3 regions of the Celeribacter indicus genome follow, and region 2 is predicted to be linked to each of the others. Evidence: riboswitches for the same ligand, from Rfam matches in the RefSeq annotation. Region 2 holds a riboswitch; each other region holds the start of a gene.
What was found. Region 2 has a riboswitch for cobalamin ahead of P73_RS05265 (ABC transporter substrate-binding protein). Riboswitches for the same ligand answer to the same signal wherever they lie in the genome.
Positions count from the first base shown of each region.

Region 1: another riboswitch for cobalamin. It lies ahead of P73_RS20270 (6,7-dimethyl-8-ribityllumazine synthase); the one in region 2 lies ahead of P73_RS05265 (ABC transporter substrate-binding protein).
Region 3: another riboswitch for cobalamin. It lies ahead of P73_RS02535 (DUF1636 family protein); the one in region 2 lies ahead of P73_RS05265 (ABC transporter substrate-binding protein).

Region 1 covers NZ_CP004393.1:4,129,996-4,135,218, reverse strand. The annotation lists gene P73_RS20285 (ABC transporter ATP-binding protein) at 1-227, opposite strand, end outside; gene P73_RS20280 (RraA family protein) at 237-929, opposite strand; gene P73_RS20275 (FadR/GntR family transcriptional regulator) at 946-1,707, opposite strand; cobalamin riboswitch at 1,805-1,998, shown strand; FMN riboswitch at 2,188-2,330, shown strand; gene P73_RS20270 (6,7-dimethyl-8-ribityllumazine synthase) at 2,404-2,838, shown strand; gene P73_RS20265 (NAD(P)H-binding protein) at 3,104-3,757, shown strand; gene P73_RS20260 (alpha/beta hydrolase) at 3,829-4,923, opposite strand; gene P73_RS26800 (LysR substrate-binding domain-containing protein) at 5,054-5,223, opposite strand, start outside.
Region 2 covers NZ_CP004393.1:1,027,558-1,032,780, reverse strand. The annotation lists gene P73_RS05285 (ABC transporter ATP-binding protein) at 1-171, shown strand, start outside; gene P73_RS05280 (ABC transporter permease) at 161-1,732, shown strand; one part of gene P73_RS24805 (IS630 family transposase) at 1,889-2,230, shown strand; one part of gene P73_RS24805 (IS630 family transposase) at 2,233-2,847, shown strand; cobalamin riboswitch at 3,038-3,233, shown strand; gene P73_RS05265 (ABC transporter substrate-binding protein) at 3,405-4,415, shown strand; gene P73_RS05260 (FecCD family ABC transporter permease) at 4,412-5,223, shown strand, end outside.
Region 3 covers NZ_CP004393.1:503,478-508,700, reverse strand. The annotation lists gene P73_RS02550 (sugar ABC transporter substrate-binding protein) at 1-250, opposite strand, end outside; gene P73_RS02545 (ABC transporter permease) at 303-1,289, opposite strand; gene P73_RS25450 (hypothetical protein) at 1,526-1,738, shown strand; gene P73_RS02540 (LysR family transcriptional regulator) at 1,735-2,712, shown strand; cobalamin riboswitch at 2,874-3,083, shown strand; gene P73_RS02535 (DUF1636 family protein) at 3,177-3,545, shown strand; gene cobW (cobalamin biosynthesis protein CobW) at 3,563-4,597, shown strand; gene cobN (cobaltochelatase subunit CobN) at 4,604-5,223, shown strand, end outside.

The sequences.
Region 1 (5,223 bases), 1.4 Mb from region 2:
TTGCGCGATTTGGGTTGCAGTCCGTTCACCCGGCGACCGTTGATGACGATGTCACCATGCGAGACAGTCTCGAGCCCCGCGATCATGCGCAGGAGGGTCGACTTGCCACAGCCCGAGGGTCCGACCAGGACGGTGAATTCTCCGTCCATGATTTCCAGGTTGATGTCGGACAGAACTCTCTGATCGCCGAAGGTCTTTGCGACATTGCGAAACGCGAGGTTGGCCATGAATTCAGCTCAGAGTACGCGGCGGGAGTCGTCCCAGCCGAGTTTGTCATACCACTGGGTCCGCCATTCCTTGTCGCGGTCCAACTCACGTCGCGCCCACTTGGCGACGATCTCGAAATGCGTTTGCGGGACGACCAGCACGCCGTCGCCGTTGGCGACGATCAAGTCGCCGGGATTGACCAGCGTGCCATCGAGGTTGACCGGCACCTGCGTCGCGGCCAGTTCCGAATAGCCCTGTACCATCGTCTGCGCGCGGTGGGCGCTGAAGATCGGGATCCGGTGGCGGATGCATTCGTCGATGTCGCGCACCCCGCCGGTGGTGACGATGCCGCGCGCGCCCATCGCGTGCCACTCGAGCGAATTGGCCGAGCCGATCTCGCCGCTGCCAGTGCCGGCAGACTCGAAGACGATGAACTCGCCCGGCTTGACGTTCGGGGTGATTTCGCTGCGATCCTGGTAGCGATCTAGATAGTATTGCAGTGACCAGTCGCTGTATTCCTCGGGCGTCATCGTGGGGATGCGCACCTGCGTCGGGCGGCAAAGGACGGTGCGTGCGATGCCCATCGCTTCGGCGCCCTGGAATACCGGGCCGATGGCGCGGTTGACGCTGCCCACGTTGTGGAGACCGGCCCAGTCCATCCCGTCACGGATGTCGGCCAGGCGCAGGCCCTCGAAGAGGGCGAGCACGTCCTCGTTTGTCATTGTGTAAGCTCCTTGCTCAGGTTGGGGAGGATGGCCGCTTGATCTGACTGAGCACGGCGCGCCGGTTGAAATCGGCGCCGATCTGGAAATGCTCGGCCAGCAGCCTGTCCGCAGCGGCGGGGTCGCGCCGCACGATCGCATCGAGAAGCGATGCGTGATGATCGATGAGGTAGCTCCGGATGCCCGTAACCTGGAGAATGCGCTGCCGCCGCACGAAGTGCAGGTCGGTCAGGAAACGCGACAGTGCGCCGTAGATCGTCGACAGAGCAGGTGAGCGTGCAGCGGTGACGATGGCCGTGTGAAAGGCAAAATCGGCATCGGCTCCCTGTTGTGCGTCCTCTATGGTGTCGTGGATGCGGTCGAGGATGCGGGACATGTTGTCGTAATCCGACTGGGTGGCCCGCGCGCAGGCCAGCCGGATGGCGTGGTGCTCTATGGCGATGCGGGCCTCCAGGATGTCATCGAACTGTTCTCCGTGCTGCACCAGGACGAACGAGAAGAAGTCGCTCAGCGATGAGGCGTCGGGCGTGGTGACATAGGTGCCAGCCCCGTGCCGGACCTCCACCGCGCCGATCATTGCCAGAGCGCGCAGGGCTTCGCGCAGCACCGGACGGCTGACGTTCAGGAGCGCAGAGAGATCGCGCTCGGGCAGCAGCTTGTCTCCGGTCTTGATTTTGCCCGTCAGCAGTTGGTCGCGCAGGAAGGCAAGCACGCGGGTGTAGTCCCCGCGGGCAGTCTCTTTGTGGTTGATGATGTTAAGGTCGCTATCGGCAGGCACCGCACGCTCTCCAAATTGGTAATACCAATGGAAAATAACTTTTTTATACTGGCAAACATAAGATCAAATATTAGCGGGGAAGTTAGCGGTGAGGGCAGCTTCTGATTATAATGCAGGCTAGTTTTTGGAGTTTTGCCTAGAAGAGAGTCGCAATAGGGAGCTCATTCGAGCCGAATCCATGAGTGCAAGCGGTGGGCGAGGCTGTCGAACGCCATCGTCCCGACGGGATGGGAAGGCGCAGCAAAGCTTCGACCCGCAAGGCAGGAGACCTGCCGGAATGTTCGCCCTGTCCGGATGCAAGGCGCACCAGAGACATCGGAATTCTTGAAACGGGCCGTGACCGCCGCGCTGGAAACCCTCTGGAACAGGGCATTTCAGAAGGCTTGGAAAACGCATCGCCTGCACAGGGAGGTGGCTGTTGATCTTGATGATCAGCAGATCCTTGGGTCTTGTCTCCGGCAAAACGCCATCCTATGGTCATCTCGTTCTCAGGGCGAGGTGCAAGTCCTCACCGGCGGTAAACGGACCTGGTCCGAAGCCCGCGAGCGCCTTCCATGGAAGGGACCAGCAGATCAGGTGCAACTCCTGAGCCGACGGTTATAGTCCGGATGAAAGAGACTACGTTCAGTCCGCATTTCGCGAGCGGATGGCGTAAGTGACGCCTTGGGTGACGTGTTGTTATCAAAGGAGATCACAATGACACACACCCGCTATGCTTTTATCAAAGCAAACTGGCATTCCGAAATTGTCGACCGCGCACTGGATGGCTTCTGTGAAGTCATCCCTGCCGATCAAGTGGATGTCTTCGATGTTCCGGGCGCCTTCGAGATGCCACTACTTGCGCGCGATGTCGCCCGCAGCGGGCGTTATGCCGCTGTTGCTGCGGCGGCCTTCGTGGTGGACGGCGGCATCTATCGTCACGAATTTGTTGCTCAGGCGGTGGTTAACGGTTTGATGCAGGCCGGGCTTGAAACCGATGTTCCCGTGCTTTCGGTTTCCCTGACGCCGCATGTTTACCAGGAAACCGACCATCATCAGGCGATTTACCGAGAGCATTTCGTACAGAAGGGGCGGGAGGCAGCGGAAGCAGCACTTGCTGTGGCGAAATTGAGACTGACCGTCGCGGCATAACCGGGGGGAGGAATACCTGTTTGCGAGGCACGCCCCGGTTCGAATGCAAGGGTGCCCGGTCATCCGGATCAGCCGCAATCCGACGGCATTCTGTACCTCCCTCGGGAAGCTACGAACACGCTTCGGCTGTTGAATATGGAAATCCGCGCTGATTTGAACAGCGCAAACCAGCGGGGCGTAGAAGCGTCCTCCATTGCAGGAACCAACCAAATGTTCACGAGCGTTTGTTTCGATAACACCCACTGGAGACAGAAAGAAGATCCCCATGAAGATATTCCTGATCGGAGCCACCGGCGGCGTCGGCCACCGTCTTCTTCCCATGCTCGTGGAGGCAGGCCACGAGGTCGTGGGCCTGCATCGCAAGCCCGAGCAGGCTGAAGCGATCGCGCAGGCGGGAGGAACGCCGGTTCCGGGCGACATAATCGACATGACGGTCGCCGACCTGATCGAGGCCGCGCGCGGCTGCGAGGTGATCGTGTTTTCGGCCGGGGCGGCGGGCAGCGGGCTGGACCGGACCACTGCCATCGACGGTGACGGGCCGGGCAAGGCCGCCGAAGCCGCCCGCGACCTGGGCATCTCGCGTTTCTATCTCGTCTCGGCGTTTCCGGAGGCCGGGCGCCAGCGCGAACGAAATCCGCGTTTCGAGCATTACATGGCCGAGAAGAAGCGCGCCGATGTCGCTCTGGCCCGGTCGGAACTCGACTGGATCATCATTCGGCCCGGCACACTTGTTCACGAGGATGGAGACGGGCGCGTGACGCTCGGCCCGGCCATCCCCTACGGCGCCGTCGCGCGGGGCAATGTTGCCCGCGTCATCGCCGCGCTGATCGAACGGCCTGCAATCCGGCGCGAGATCCTCGAACTGACCGATGGCGACATGTCGGTCGATCAGGCGGTCGCCCGGCTGATGCGCGTCTGACCCCGCAAGCCGCAGGGGGCGAAGCGGTTGTCTCGCCCCCTGACTTGGGTCCCCGCGCGCACGCTCGTCCCTTACGCGACGAGATGCTCCTCAAAGAACGACTGGAGCTTGTCGAAGGGGATGATGTTGACCTGATCGTAGAGGTCGACATGATCGGCACCCTCGATGATCATCAATTCCTTGGGTTCGGCTGCCGCCGCGACGGCGTCTTCGCTGAAATAGCGCGAATGCGCCTCCGAGCCGGCGATCACCAGCATAGGCCGCGGCGAGATTTCGTCGATATAGGTCAGCAGTGGCATGTTCATGAAGGACAGCGGGTTGGTCACCGTCCAGCCGTCGTTGGAGTTGACCGATCGGGGATGATAGCCGCGTTCGGAATCCTTGTAATAGGCGTGATACATGCGGATGACCGGATCGTCGATGCCGTCGAGGCTGTCCGGCAGGCCGCCAGCAAGGGCCGGCTCGCTGCTTGCCGCATCTTCCCAGCGCTGACGGCTCATCTGTTCGAGGCCCGCCGCGCGCTGCTCGTCGGTCAGGCTGTCGTAATAGCCCTTCGCCATCACGCGCGACATGTCATACATGCTGGTGGTGGCGACCGCCTTGACCCGCTTGTCGGCCGCCACGGCGTTCAGCGCCATGCCGCCGAAGCCGCAGATGCCAATGATGCCGATCCGCTCGCGGTCCACGCCCTCATGCAGGCCGAGGAAATCGACCGCGGCCATGAAATCCTCGGTGTTGATGTCCGGCGATGCAACCGAGCGCGGCTGTCCGCCGCTTTCCCCGACATAGGACGGATCGAAGGCGAGCGTAACGAAGCCGCGCTCCGCCATGGTCTGGGCATAGAGGCCCGCGGCCTGTTCCTTGACCGCGCCGAACGGACCGGCCACGGCCAACGCGGGCATGGCGTCGGATGGCCGCTCGGCGGGGGTATAGAGATCACCAACCAGGGTGATGCCGTAGCGATTGGTGAACTCGACCTTGCTGTGCTCCACCGCGTCGCTTTGCGGAAAGGTCTTGTCCCAATCGGAGGACTGAGCGCGCAGCGGTCTGCCGAAGGCAGAGGCTGCGCCAAATGCGGCGGCGGTGATGCCGACCGTCTTCAGAAGATTGCGGCGGCTTGGATCGACTGCCGCGTTTGCGGGGATTGGCTGTGTGGTGTCGGCCATTTCGATACCTCGTCTTGAATGCGAATGAGGTAAAGATGGGAGCGCAAGACCATGCGGATTAGAGGGTCAGTTCGGCACGTAGTCATGAAGAGATTTCATGAAATTCCGCGTGCGAAGGGAATAGCGGTGGTTATGCCTGTGCTTCACCGGACGCCAGGTTGGCCAGCCAGTGCCGAAATTTGCCTATTGTCGAATGCCTTTCCGGCTCTTGCGCCGAAAGTACGTAATAGGCGCTTCCATCCGAATGGAAACCTTTGGGCGCGACAAGCAGCCCGGCGCGAATATCGTCCTGAACGAGAT
Region 2 (5,223 bases):
GACGAAGCCGTCTTTCTAGCCGACCGCGTTGTGGTCATGCATGCGAGCCCAGGGCGGATCGTCGATGTGATCGACGTGGCCTTTAATCGACCCCGCGCGCCCGAACTGTTCTCAAACCCGGATTTCCACCGCGTCTGCGACCACGTCGCCGAGGTGCTGCATGGCGGCTGAGACAACAGGACCTTGGCGCGGACTGCGCAATGCGGCGATCCTGTTCGCAGTCTGGGAAATTGTCGGACGGTTGGACCTTGTCGCGGGCGGCGCGCTGCCCGGCATCTCCGAAATCCTGATCCGGCTCTGGATCGATTGGGGCGACTATCCCCGCCACATCTGGGCGACACTCTATGCCTCCACAATCGGTTTCCTGATCGGCAACGCGTTGGGGATCGGCGCGGGAGTCATCTTTGCGCTCTCGCCCACGGCGCTGCGGCTGTTTCGGGGTGTGAATATCGCAGCCTTCGCGCTCCCTCCCATCGCCATCGCACCGATCCTCGTTCTGACGCTTTCCGGAATGGCACCGCGCATCGCTCTCGCCGCGCTCGGGGTCTATTTCGTCACGATGACAGCCACCGTGATCGGGCTGAGCCAGGCCGACAGCCGCGCGACAGACGTGATCCGCGCCTATGGCGGCACCCGATGGGACATCCTGCGCCGGGTGCAGTTCCGGGGCGCATTGCCTTCGATCCTAGCGGGGCTTCGCGTGGCCGCGCCCAATGCTGTTCTAGGCGCGATCCTGGCCGAGTTTGGCGGCGGCGGACGCTGGGGGCTGGGTGCCTATCTGCTGGGCTCGCTCGGACGCGGCGAGCCTGACCGGCTCTGGGGCATCGGCCTGGTGGCCACGCTGATCGCAGGTCTTTCCTATGGTGTTTTCGCGCTTCTCGCCACCCGGACCATCGGTGCCACGCGTGCGGTGACGCTGAACACCGCCATGCCCCAGGAGTCCAAAGCCGCTGGGCGCCCCGCCAAGCGGATTGTCCTGACGCTGGGCACCATCGCGCTCCCCTTCCTCGTCTGGTGGGCTTTCATCAAAGCAACAGGTGTCCCGGACCTGATCTCGAAAACACCCTGGGGCGTGGTCGACTACCTGTTTCTGGCCCCAACGGCCGAAAGCGCACAGACCCGCTTGCTGGCCGCACTGGCCGAAACCTTGCCGATCACGTTTGCGGGCATGGCCGCCGGGCTCGGGTTTGCCTTCCTGTTGGCGATCTCGTCACGGCTGTTTCCCCGCGCCATCGAGGCCTTCATGCCGGTGGCACTGGTCACGCAGACCATGCCGCTGGTGGCTCTGACGCCGCTTCTGGTGCTGATCCTCGGGCGCGGCACGTCGCTGACACTTTGGGCGACGATCTCGGTGACGTTCTTTCCTGCTTTCGTGACGCTGGCCCAGGGACTGGCGCTGGTACCACGCAGCGCACAGGATCTGCCCCGCGCCTACGGGGCGGGACGCTGGAAAGAGATGCGCATGGTGACGCTCCCCACCTCGCTGCCATATCTGTTCGCTGCGACGCGCCTGACCGTGCCACGCGCGCTGTTGGGCGTGATGATTGCAGAATGGCTGGCCACCGGGAAAGGCCTGGGCAATCTTCTGAACCAGTCCCGCGGATTTCTCGACTACGGCATGATCTGGGCCGTGGCAGCCGTCTCGGTTCTGCTGTCTGTGCTCTTTTACCTGGCGGTGGTCCTCGTTGAGCGACGAGTTCTTCAGCGGCTTGGTATGGCAACGGCGGAGTAAGGCGATGAGCGATCCGGAAAGCGGAAGTGGCAATCGTGTGGACGACTTGGTCGAGGCCCTTGCCGTCAGGGCCTAAAGCGTTTCGGCTTGAATTTGAATCGGCGGGGGTTTCCTTGAGGTGGCTGATGTGATTCATCCTGTTTGGGAGGATGGATCATGTCAGCACCTTTGCCGAATGCGCTTCGGGCGCGGTTTCAGGAGTATATTGAGGAAGGGTTAAGCGGGCGGGCGGCGGCGTTGCGCCTGAAAGTGTCTGCGGCGACAGGCGCGCGGTGGGCGCGTCAGGTTCGGACCAAGGGCCATGCGGAGCCCGCACCGCAAGGCCCGCCACGTGGTCGGGGAAAGCTGGCAGCGCATCAGGCTTTCCTGAAGGAACTGGTCGCGCAAGACCCCGACATCACGCTCTTTGAGTTGCGCGACGCGCTGGCGGCCGCGGCAGGCGTGCGGGTGCATCATTCTTCCATCGCCAACCTGCTGTCCCGGCTCGGTTTCACATACAAAAAAAGTCGCTGGTCGCCACCGAGCGCGGTCGCGCCAAGGTAAGACAGCAGCGGACTGAGTGGTTCAAGCATCGGCTGCCTGCCATTGCGGCCTTTCCCGAACGCGTTGTCTTTATTGATGAAACGGCAGTGAAGACCAACCTGACCCGTCTGCGTGGCCGGGCCAAGCGGGGTCATCGCCTGACCATGGATGCACCGTTTGGCAGTTGGGGAACCCAAACGCTGATCGCCGGGCTGGCCTCGGATGCTTTGATCGCACCATGGGTCATCAAGGGTGCCATGGATGGCCCCGCCTTTGCCGTCTACATCCGAGAAGTGCTTGTCCCGGAGATCGCCCCCGGCACCGTTGTCATCCTGGACAATCTGGCGACCCATCGGAACAAGGAGGCGGCTCAGGCCTTGCACGACCACGGCTGCTGGTTTCTGTACCTCCCGCCTTACTCGCCGGATCTCAATCCCATCGAGCAAGCATTCTCCAAACTGAAAGCTCACCTTCGAAAGATCGGCGCCAGAACCTTCACCGAAGTCTTCGACGCCATCGGCGCAATCTGCGAGCTCTACGACCCAACAGAGTGCTGGAACTACTTCAAGGCTGCTGGATATGTCTCGGGTTAAAGCCGAAACGCTTTATCGGCTTTTGCCCCGATCCTCCGCAATGAGGCGGCAGCGCTGGAGTAGGTGAACACCGGCTGGTTCCGCGACCTGCGCCCCTATCGTCTCTGAATGCGAAGGCAGGCATTCTGAACACCATTGTCTAACTCTGCCCTCCATAACTTTTTGCGCGCTTGCTTTGGAAAAGGCGGTTGGTTACTTGTCCGTTGTCGGTTTCCGCAAGGAATCAAAAGGGAATCCGCCGCCGGCCCGCCGGCGAACCGGAACTGCCCCCGCAACTGTAGGCGGCGAGCGCGCAGCGATAATGCCACTGTGGCCATGGGCCATGGGAAGGCTGCTGTCAGCAATGACCCGCCAGTCAGGAGACCTGCCGACACTGTCAGCAACGCGGCCCGGACGGGGTGTCCGGGGAGGTGTCGAATGAAGTCTTCCCAAAGACGTCCCGTCGCGGCCGTCACAGCCAGAACGGACCCACCCGCCGCCATTCCGGCGATGGCCGTCGGCCTGCGGGTCGGCATTCCCTCCCTGTCTCCGGTCGCATCACATACCGGAGACGATTCATGTTCATCAGACCCCTGACCGCGGCGGCCCTGGGCGCCGCATGGCTTGCGCTGCCAGCGCAGGCCGAAACTCAATACCCGCTGACGCTCGCCAATTGCGGTGTCGAGGTGACGTTCGACGCGGCACCGGAAAGCGTGGTGACGGTCGGGCAAGCCGCGACCGAGATCCTCTATTCGCTGGGCCTTGGCGACAAGGTGGTCGGAACCTCCGTCTGGTTTACCGAGGTGCTGCCCGAATTCGCCGAGTTGAACGCCGGGGTCGCACGGCTCGCCGACAACGATCCGAGCTTCGAAAGCGTCGTGGCCAAGCGTCCCGGTCTGGTCGCGGTGCAATACGAATGGCATGTGGGCGCGCAGGGGATCGTCGCCACGCGCGAGCAGTTCGCCGACCTCGGCATCCCGACCTATACGCTGCCTGCCGATTGCGTCGGCAAGGACAACACCGCGGGCTCGGACGGCACCCGGCTGGAGCTGTATTCCATGGACAGCCTCTATCAGGGCATCAGCGACCTGGCGCAGATCTTCGACGTGGCCGGGCGCGGCGAGGCGCTGGTCGCCGATCTGAAGGCGCGCGAGGCGGCGGCGATCGAGAAGGCGCAGGGCCTCGGCCTGAAGGAGGCATCGGCGGTGTTCTGGTTTTCCTCGGCAGAGATGGACATCGACCCCTATGTCGCCGGCCAGGGCGGCGCGCCGGCCTACATGATGCAGGCGCTCGGGCTCAGGAACGTGGTCGACAGTAACGAGGAATGGCCCACCGTAAGCTGGGAGACCATCGCCCGCGCCGATCCCACCGTGATCGTCGTCGCCCGCATGGACCGCCGCCGGTTCGAGGCCGACGATGTGGAGCGGAAGCTGGAATTCCTGCGCTCCGATCCCGTCGCAAGCCAGATGGAGGCGGTGAAGAACGACCGGATCGTCATCCTGGACGCGCATGGCATGGATCCGTCGATCCGCAATATCGGCGCGCTGGAAACACTCTCCGACGCGCTGGCGGAGTTCGACCTGCAATGACGGATACCGCCGCCCCCGCCGCAGTGCTGCGGCCCGTCGCGCTCTGGGCAGCGGCGGGGGCGGCCGCGCTTGCGCTTTCGATCCTCGCCGGTGTGATCATCGGCGAGACCCCCCTGCCCGTCGCCACCATCGCGGCAGTCTTTGCCAACAACCTGTGGGGCGCGGGCCATGCGGTCGATCCCATCGACGCCGGCATCGTCTGGAGCTACCGCCTGCCGCGCACGCTGGTCGCCGCGGCCTGCGGCGCGGGGCTTGCGCTGTCCGGCGTGGTGTTGCAGTCGCTGGTGCGCAACGCGCTGGCCGATCCCTACCTTCTGGGCGTTTCCGCCGGGGCCGGAACCGGGGCGGTGGCGGTCACGATCCTCGGCGTCGGCGGCGGCCTTGTCGGCATATCGGCCGGCGCCTTTGGCGGGGCTGCGCTGGCCTTCCTGCTGGTCGCAGCGCTGGCGCGGGCGGCGGGGGGCGGTTCGGCGCATCTGGTGCTGGCGGGGATCGCAGGTTCGCAACTGTTCAACGCGCTGACATCGTTCTTCATCGCCAAATCCGCCAATGCGGAACAGGCACGCGGCATCATGTTCTGGCTGCTGGGCAACCTGTCGGGCGTGCGCTGGCCGGATGTCACGCTGGCCGCGCCGGCGGTGGCGCTGGGGTTCCTCGCCTGTCTGTGGTTCGCCCGCGCAATGGACGCCTTTTCCTTCGGCACGTCCTCGGCCGCCGCGCTGGGTATTCCGGTGCGTCAGGTGCAGGTCGTGCTGATCGGGGCGACCACGCTCATGACCGCCACGATGGTCAGCCTCGTGGGCTCCAT
Region 3 (5,223 bases), 520 kb from region 2:
TGGGGTCGCGGATCGTCAGCTCGTATCCGAGCCGGTCCGCGTCGCGTTGCACCGCGGCCATCCAGCCCTGGGTAAGATCGAATCCCATGGTGATCGGGACAAAGGCGACCTTCTTGCCCGCGAGGGCCTCCTGATACGTGAAGACCAGACCGTCATCGGGACGTTCCGCCGATGCCGGCGCGGCGGTTCCGAGGGCAGCACCCGCGAGCGCTGCGATGCCGAGGGCCTTTCTCAACCTTGTCAGTGTCATGTTTCTCCTCCCCTGAGACATGTTCATATGCGTTTGTTCTCAATATTCTTGTTCATATATCGCCCTGCTGGGACGTCTGTTCGTCCCGCGGGTTGACCACCGAGTCGACGATGATCGCCAAGAGCAGGATGAGGCTCTTGATGATGTTCTGCGCCGAATAGCTGATGTTCATGATCGTCATGCCGTTGAGCAGCAATCCGATGAGCAGCGTGCCGGCGATGACGTTGCGGATGCTGCCCTTGCCCCCGGCAAGCCCGATGCCGCCGATCACCACCACGAGGATGATGTCGTAGATCATCGTCGAATTGGCGAGCTTGGTGTTCACGGAGGACACCGTCATCGCCATGATCAGCCCGGCGCAGAAGGCGACGAAGGCGGAGATGCCGTACATCAGGACGCGGATCGGCCGGATCGGAATGCCGCTGTTGCGCGAGGCGAGGGGGTTGTCGCCGATGGCGTAGATGAAGGCTCCGTAGCGCGTCAGGCGCAGGCCCACGAAGGCGACACAGGCGATGACGAGGAACAGCACGACGGGCATCGGGATCGCCGCAAGCGTGCCGGTGCCGAGTGCGGACAGCCAGCCCAGGTCGCCGCCGATGAAGATGTTGTCGCTGGGCACGAGCGCGAACCGCCCCAACCCGGCGATGACGGTGGCCATCGCGAGCGTGGCGAAGATGTCCGGGATCTCGACATAGGCGACGAGGATCCCGTTCACGATGCCGATCCCGAGTGCGAGCAGCATGCCCAGCAGAAGTGCCAGCTCGATCGGCATCCCGCGGGACACGAGCACGAAGGCCCAGCCGGTCGAGAACACCATCACCGCGACCATCGTCAGGTCGATGCCGCGGCCGATCACCACCACAGCCATCCCGACCGCCAGGACTCCGAGGATCGACACGTTCTGCAACAGCGACAGAAGGTTCGAGATCTGAAAGAAATTGTCGAGAAACAGTGAGAAGGCGACAAACAGCACGCCGGAAATGGCGAGCACCATCTGCTCCTGTGTCAATGAGACTCTCGTCTTGTGCGATGCGTTCATGGCGGCCTCCTCCCATGGCCCCGCGCCTGCTCTCCCCTGCATCTTCCGTGCGGAGTTCGAGAGCCTGCGCCCCAGAAACAATGGCTGTATCGCGGCGGCGGGACGGGTCGTCTCCTCCGGTGCCGCCGATGTGCCACCCCCTCATGGACGATGGCGCGATGTCCTCCCGTTTGCGCAGGAACGCTCGGGCGTCCTGCATGCCTTGTTTCCGTTATTTTTCGAAATCGGAGGCGGGTTTGTCCAATATCAACCTGCAAAAAATTCATAACTTAAAACTTATGAATGGAGATTGCCGCCCGGCTCCGGCCTCGCGAGGAAAGGCTTTGGAAATCGCGCTTTTCGGCTATGCTGTATCGCGCAACCCTGCGGCGGGAGGGCGGTCTGCGGGCACGATCCCGCCCGCCCCCGCCGCCGGCAGCCGCCCGAAACCGAAGTCCGAGCCGATATGACGAAATCCCCGCCCCAGGCGCCGCTCACCGCCCTGACCAGCGAATTCCTGCATTCGCGCAATCTGACGCTGCACAAGCTCAACGTGTTCTGCATGATCGCAAGGTATTCGAGCGTGACCCGAACCGCCGAGCGGCTCAACATCGCGCAGCCCGCCGTCACCTCGCATCTGCGCAGCCTCGAGGACAGCCTCGGAACGCAGTTGGTCCGCAAGACGGGGCGCAATATCGAACTGACGCAGGCGGGTGAACGGGTCTATTCCTGGGCGACGGAGGTCATGCAACGCAGCTCCGAAATGCTTCTCGATCTCGCCGACATCAAGAAGGGCGTGCTGGGCCAGACCAAGATCGCGGCGGCCATGGTTGTCGGAACTTATAAACTTCCCGATATCATTATCCGGTTTCACAAGGAATATCCGGCTGCCAAGGTCTGCATGTCGATGTCCAGCCCCCACCTCGCGACGCAGGCGGTGCTGTCCGGAGATTGCGATTTCGGCGTGACGCTGATCGACCCGACGCAGGACACGTCGCGGCTCGAGACCGAGCTGCTCTGGAAGGAGCCGCTATTCCTCGTCGCGGCTCTCGACAGTACGCTGGTGGGCGACGTCGCCACCCTGTCCGAACTCGCCTCCCTGCCGTTCGTGACGCCGATGAAGGGACAGATCGCGCGCGAGCTGATCGACGAGGCGCTGCGCACGGCAGGGGTGGTGAGGACCAACAGCGTGCTGGAATTCGGACATCCGGAGCCGATCCTGGCTGCCATTCGCGCCGATATCGGGCCGGGTTTCGTCTTCCAGAGCGCGCTGCCCGCCGATCTCGAAAGGGAAGGCCTCCGCATCGTGCGCACGCCTGGGATCGAGCTCACCATGCCCCTGTTCCTGATCTACGACAGGAAGACCGTCTTTTCCGCGCCGCAGACGGATCTGATCGACAGGATCCGTCGCACATTCGCCGCCCTGCAAGATGCTCCGGCATAGCCGGACGGATCCGGCGCTTAGCCTTGTTCTCCCGGAGCGTCCTGCGCCACCGCAGCAGTCCCTCTCACTCAGCCTCCTCTCCCGATGGCGAAGAGCGGTGCTGGCCGGCGCAGATGGACGCATCCCTGCCATCCCGTCCTTGACAACCACACCGGCTTTGCCTCAGGTGAGGGCCAGCTGGTTCCTGTCTGTGACAGGCGAAGAGGGAATGCGACAGACCGCAAAGGTCAAAGCGCAGCCGCCCCCGCGACCGTGACCGGAGAGGTCCGCCCGAAGCCACTGGCCAATGTGCCGGGAAGGCGGGTGGACCGCAGGAGCGCAATGCTCCGGGATCCGCAAGCCGGGAGACCTGCCAGCACAGATTTGTTTCGGGCGAACGGGGTGTGTCGCGGCCGGCTAGAGATGGCTTGTCCACCGCCTCTCCTGCCTTCCGCTCCCGCATCGTCCCTTTGGAGGACTGCGAGATGGGCGGGGTGACCCTGATGATCTGCCAAACCTGCCGGCGCGTCGCGGGCGGTCCGCCCGAGACGGAGGAGCCGCGTCCCGGAGCGCGCCTGCTGGGGCGGCTCGAGGCGGCGTGCCTGCCCGACACTGTCACGATCCGCCCCGTCGCCTGCCTGTCGGCCTGCACGCGCGGCTGCACCATCGCGCTTTCCGGCGGGCCGAAGCGCTGGAGCTACATCTATGGCGACCTCGATCCCGACCGCCATGTCGAGGCGATCCTCGAGGGCGCGGCGCGCTATGCCGCGAGCGAGGACGGGCGCGTTCCCTGGCGCGAGCGCCCGGAGATCTTCCGCAAGCAATCCATCGCCCGGCTTCCGCCGCAGGACTGACCCCAAAGGAGTTGCAGATGTCCGATCTGAATAAAATCCCCGTCACAGTCATCACCGGCTTTCTCGGCTCTGGCAAGACCACGCTGGTGCGTCATCTCATGGCCAATCCCGAAGGCCGGCGCCTCGCGGTGCTGGTCAACGAATTCGGCACCGCCGGGGTGGACGGCGATATCCTGAAATCCTGCGCCGACGAGAATTGCCCGGCCGAGAGCATCGTCGAGCTGGCCAATGGCTGCATCTGCTGCACGGTCGCGGACGAATTCATCCCCACGATCGAGGCCCTGCTGGCCCTGCCGCAGCGCCCCGATCACATTCTCATCGAGACCTCGGGGCTCGCGCTGCCCAAACCGCTGCTGAAGGCGTTCGACTGGCCGCCGATCCGCTCGCGCGTGACCGTGGACGGTGTAATCGCGCTCGCCGATGCCGAGGCGGTGGCGGCGGGGCTCTTCGCACCGGACCCGGCCGCGGTTCAGGCCCAGCGCGAGGCGGACGAGAGTGTGGATCACGAAACACCGCTGTCGGAAGTCTTCGAGGACCAGATCTCCTGCGCCGATATCGTGCTGCTGACCAAGGCAGACCTGGCGGGCGAGGACGGCGTGACGAAGGCCCGTGCGGTGGTCGAGGCGGAGGCCCCCCGCCCGGTCCCGATCCTGACGGTGACCGAGGGTGCGGTGGATCCGCGCGTGGTTCTGGGGCTCGGCGCGGCCGCCGAGGACGACATCGACGCCCGGCCCAGCCACCACGATGGCGCGGAGGATCACGAGCATGACGACTTCGACACGGTGGTGGTGGGCATGGGCGAAATCGCGGATCCGCAGGTCTTGCAGGACGCGATCGGCCGGCTCGCGCGCGAGCAGAACGTTCTGAGGGTGAAAGGGTATGTCGCGGTCGCGGGCAAACCGATGCGGATGCTCGTTCAGGCTGTGGGGGCGCGGGTGCGGGCGCAATACGACCGGCCCTGGGGCGGAGAGCCGCGGCGTTCGGAACTGGTCGTGATCGCCGAGCACGACAATGTGGACGAGGCGGCGATCCGCGCGGTGCTGGGAGCCTGAGCGACGATGCACATCGTTTTCCGCGAAAGCCACGGTCTCGAGGAGACGGACCTGCCGCAGGATCTGGGGCAGAGCCCCGCCGATCTGATTGCGCTGTCCTTCTCCGACAGCGATCTGGGGGCTTTCGCGGCTGGCTGGCACCGGGCACGCGACACGGGCGCTCCGCTGCCGTCGCTGCGCCTCGCCAACCTGGCGGCCTTGCGTCACCCGCTTTCGGTCGATGTCCATGCCGAGCAGACCCTCGAGGGGGCAAAGGGAATCCTCGTGCGGCTGATCGGCGGCGAGAGCTACTGGCCCTACGGGCTCGCGACGCTCCAGGATCTCGCGCGGAGGCGCGGGATGGCGCTTGCGGTGCTGCCGGCGGACGGCCGACCGGATCCGCGGCTCGACGCGCTCTCTACCCTCCCCGTCTCGACCCTGCGCCGCTTGCAGCACCTGTGCGATGCGGGCGGGGCGGTCGCAGCGCAGGCGGCGCTGGCACAGCTCGCGCTCGCCGCGGGGCTCTATGCGCAGCCCGTCGCGGGGCTGAAATCGGTGCCGGAAGCCGGGTTCTACCGCCCCGGCGCCGGGGTCGTACCCCCGCCCGAGCCCCCCGACCGGCCGCTCGCGCTCGTCACCTTCTACCG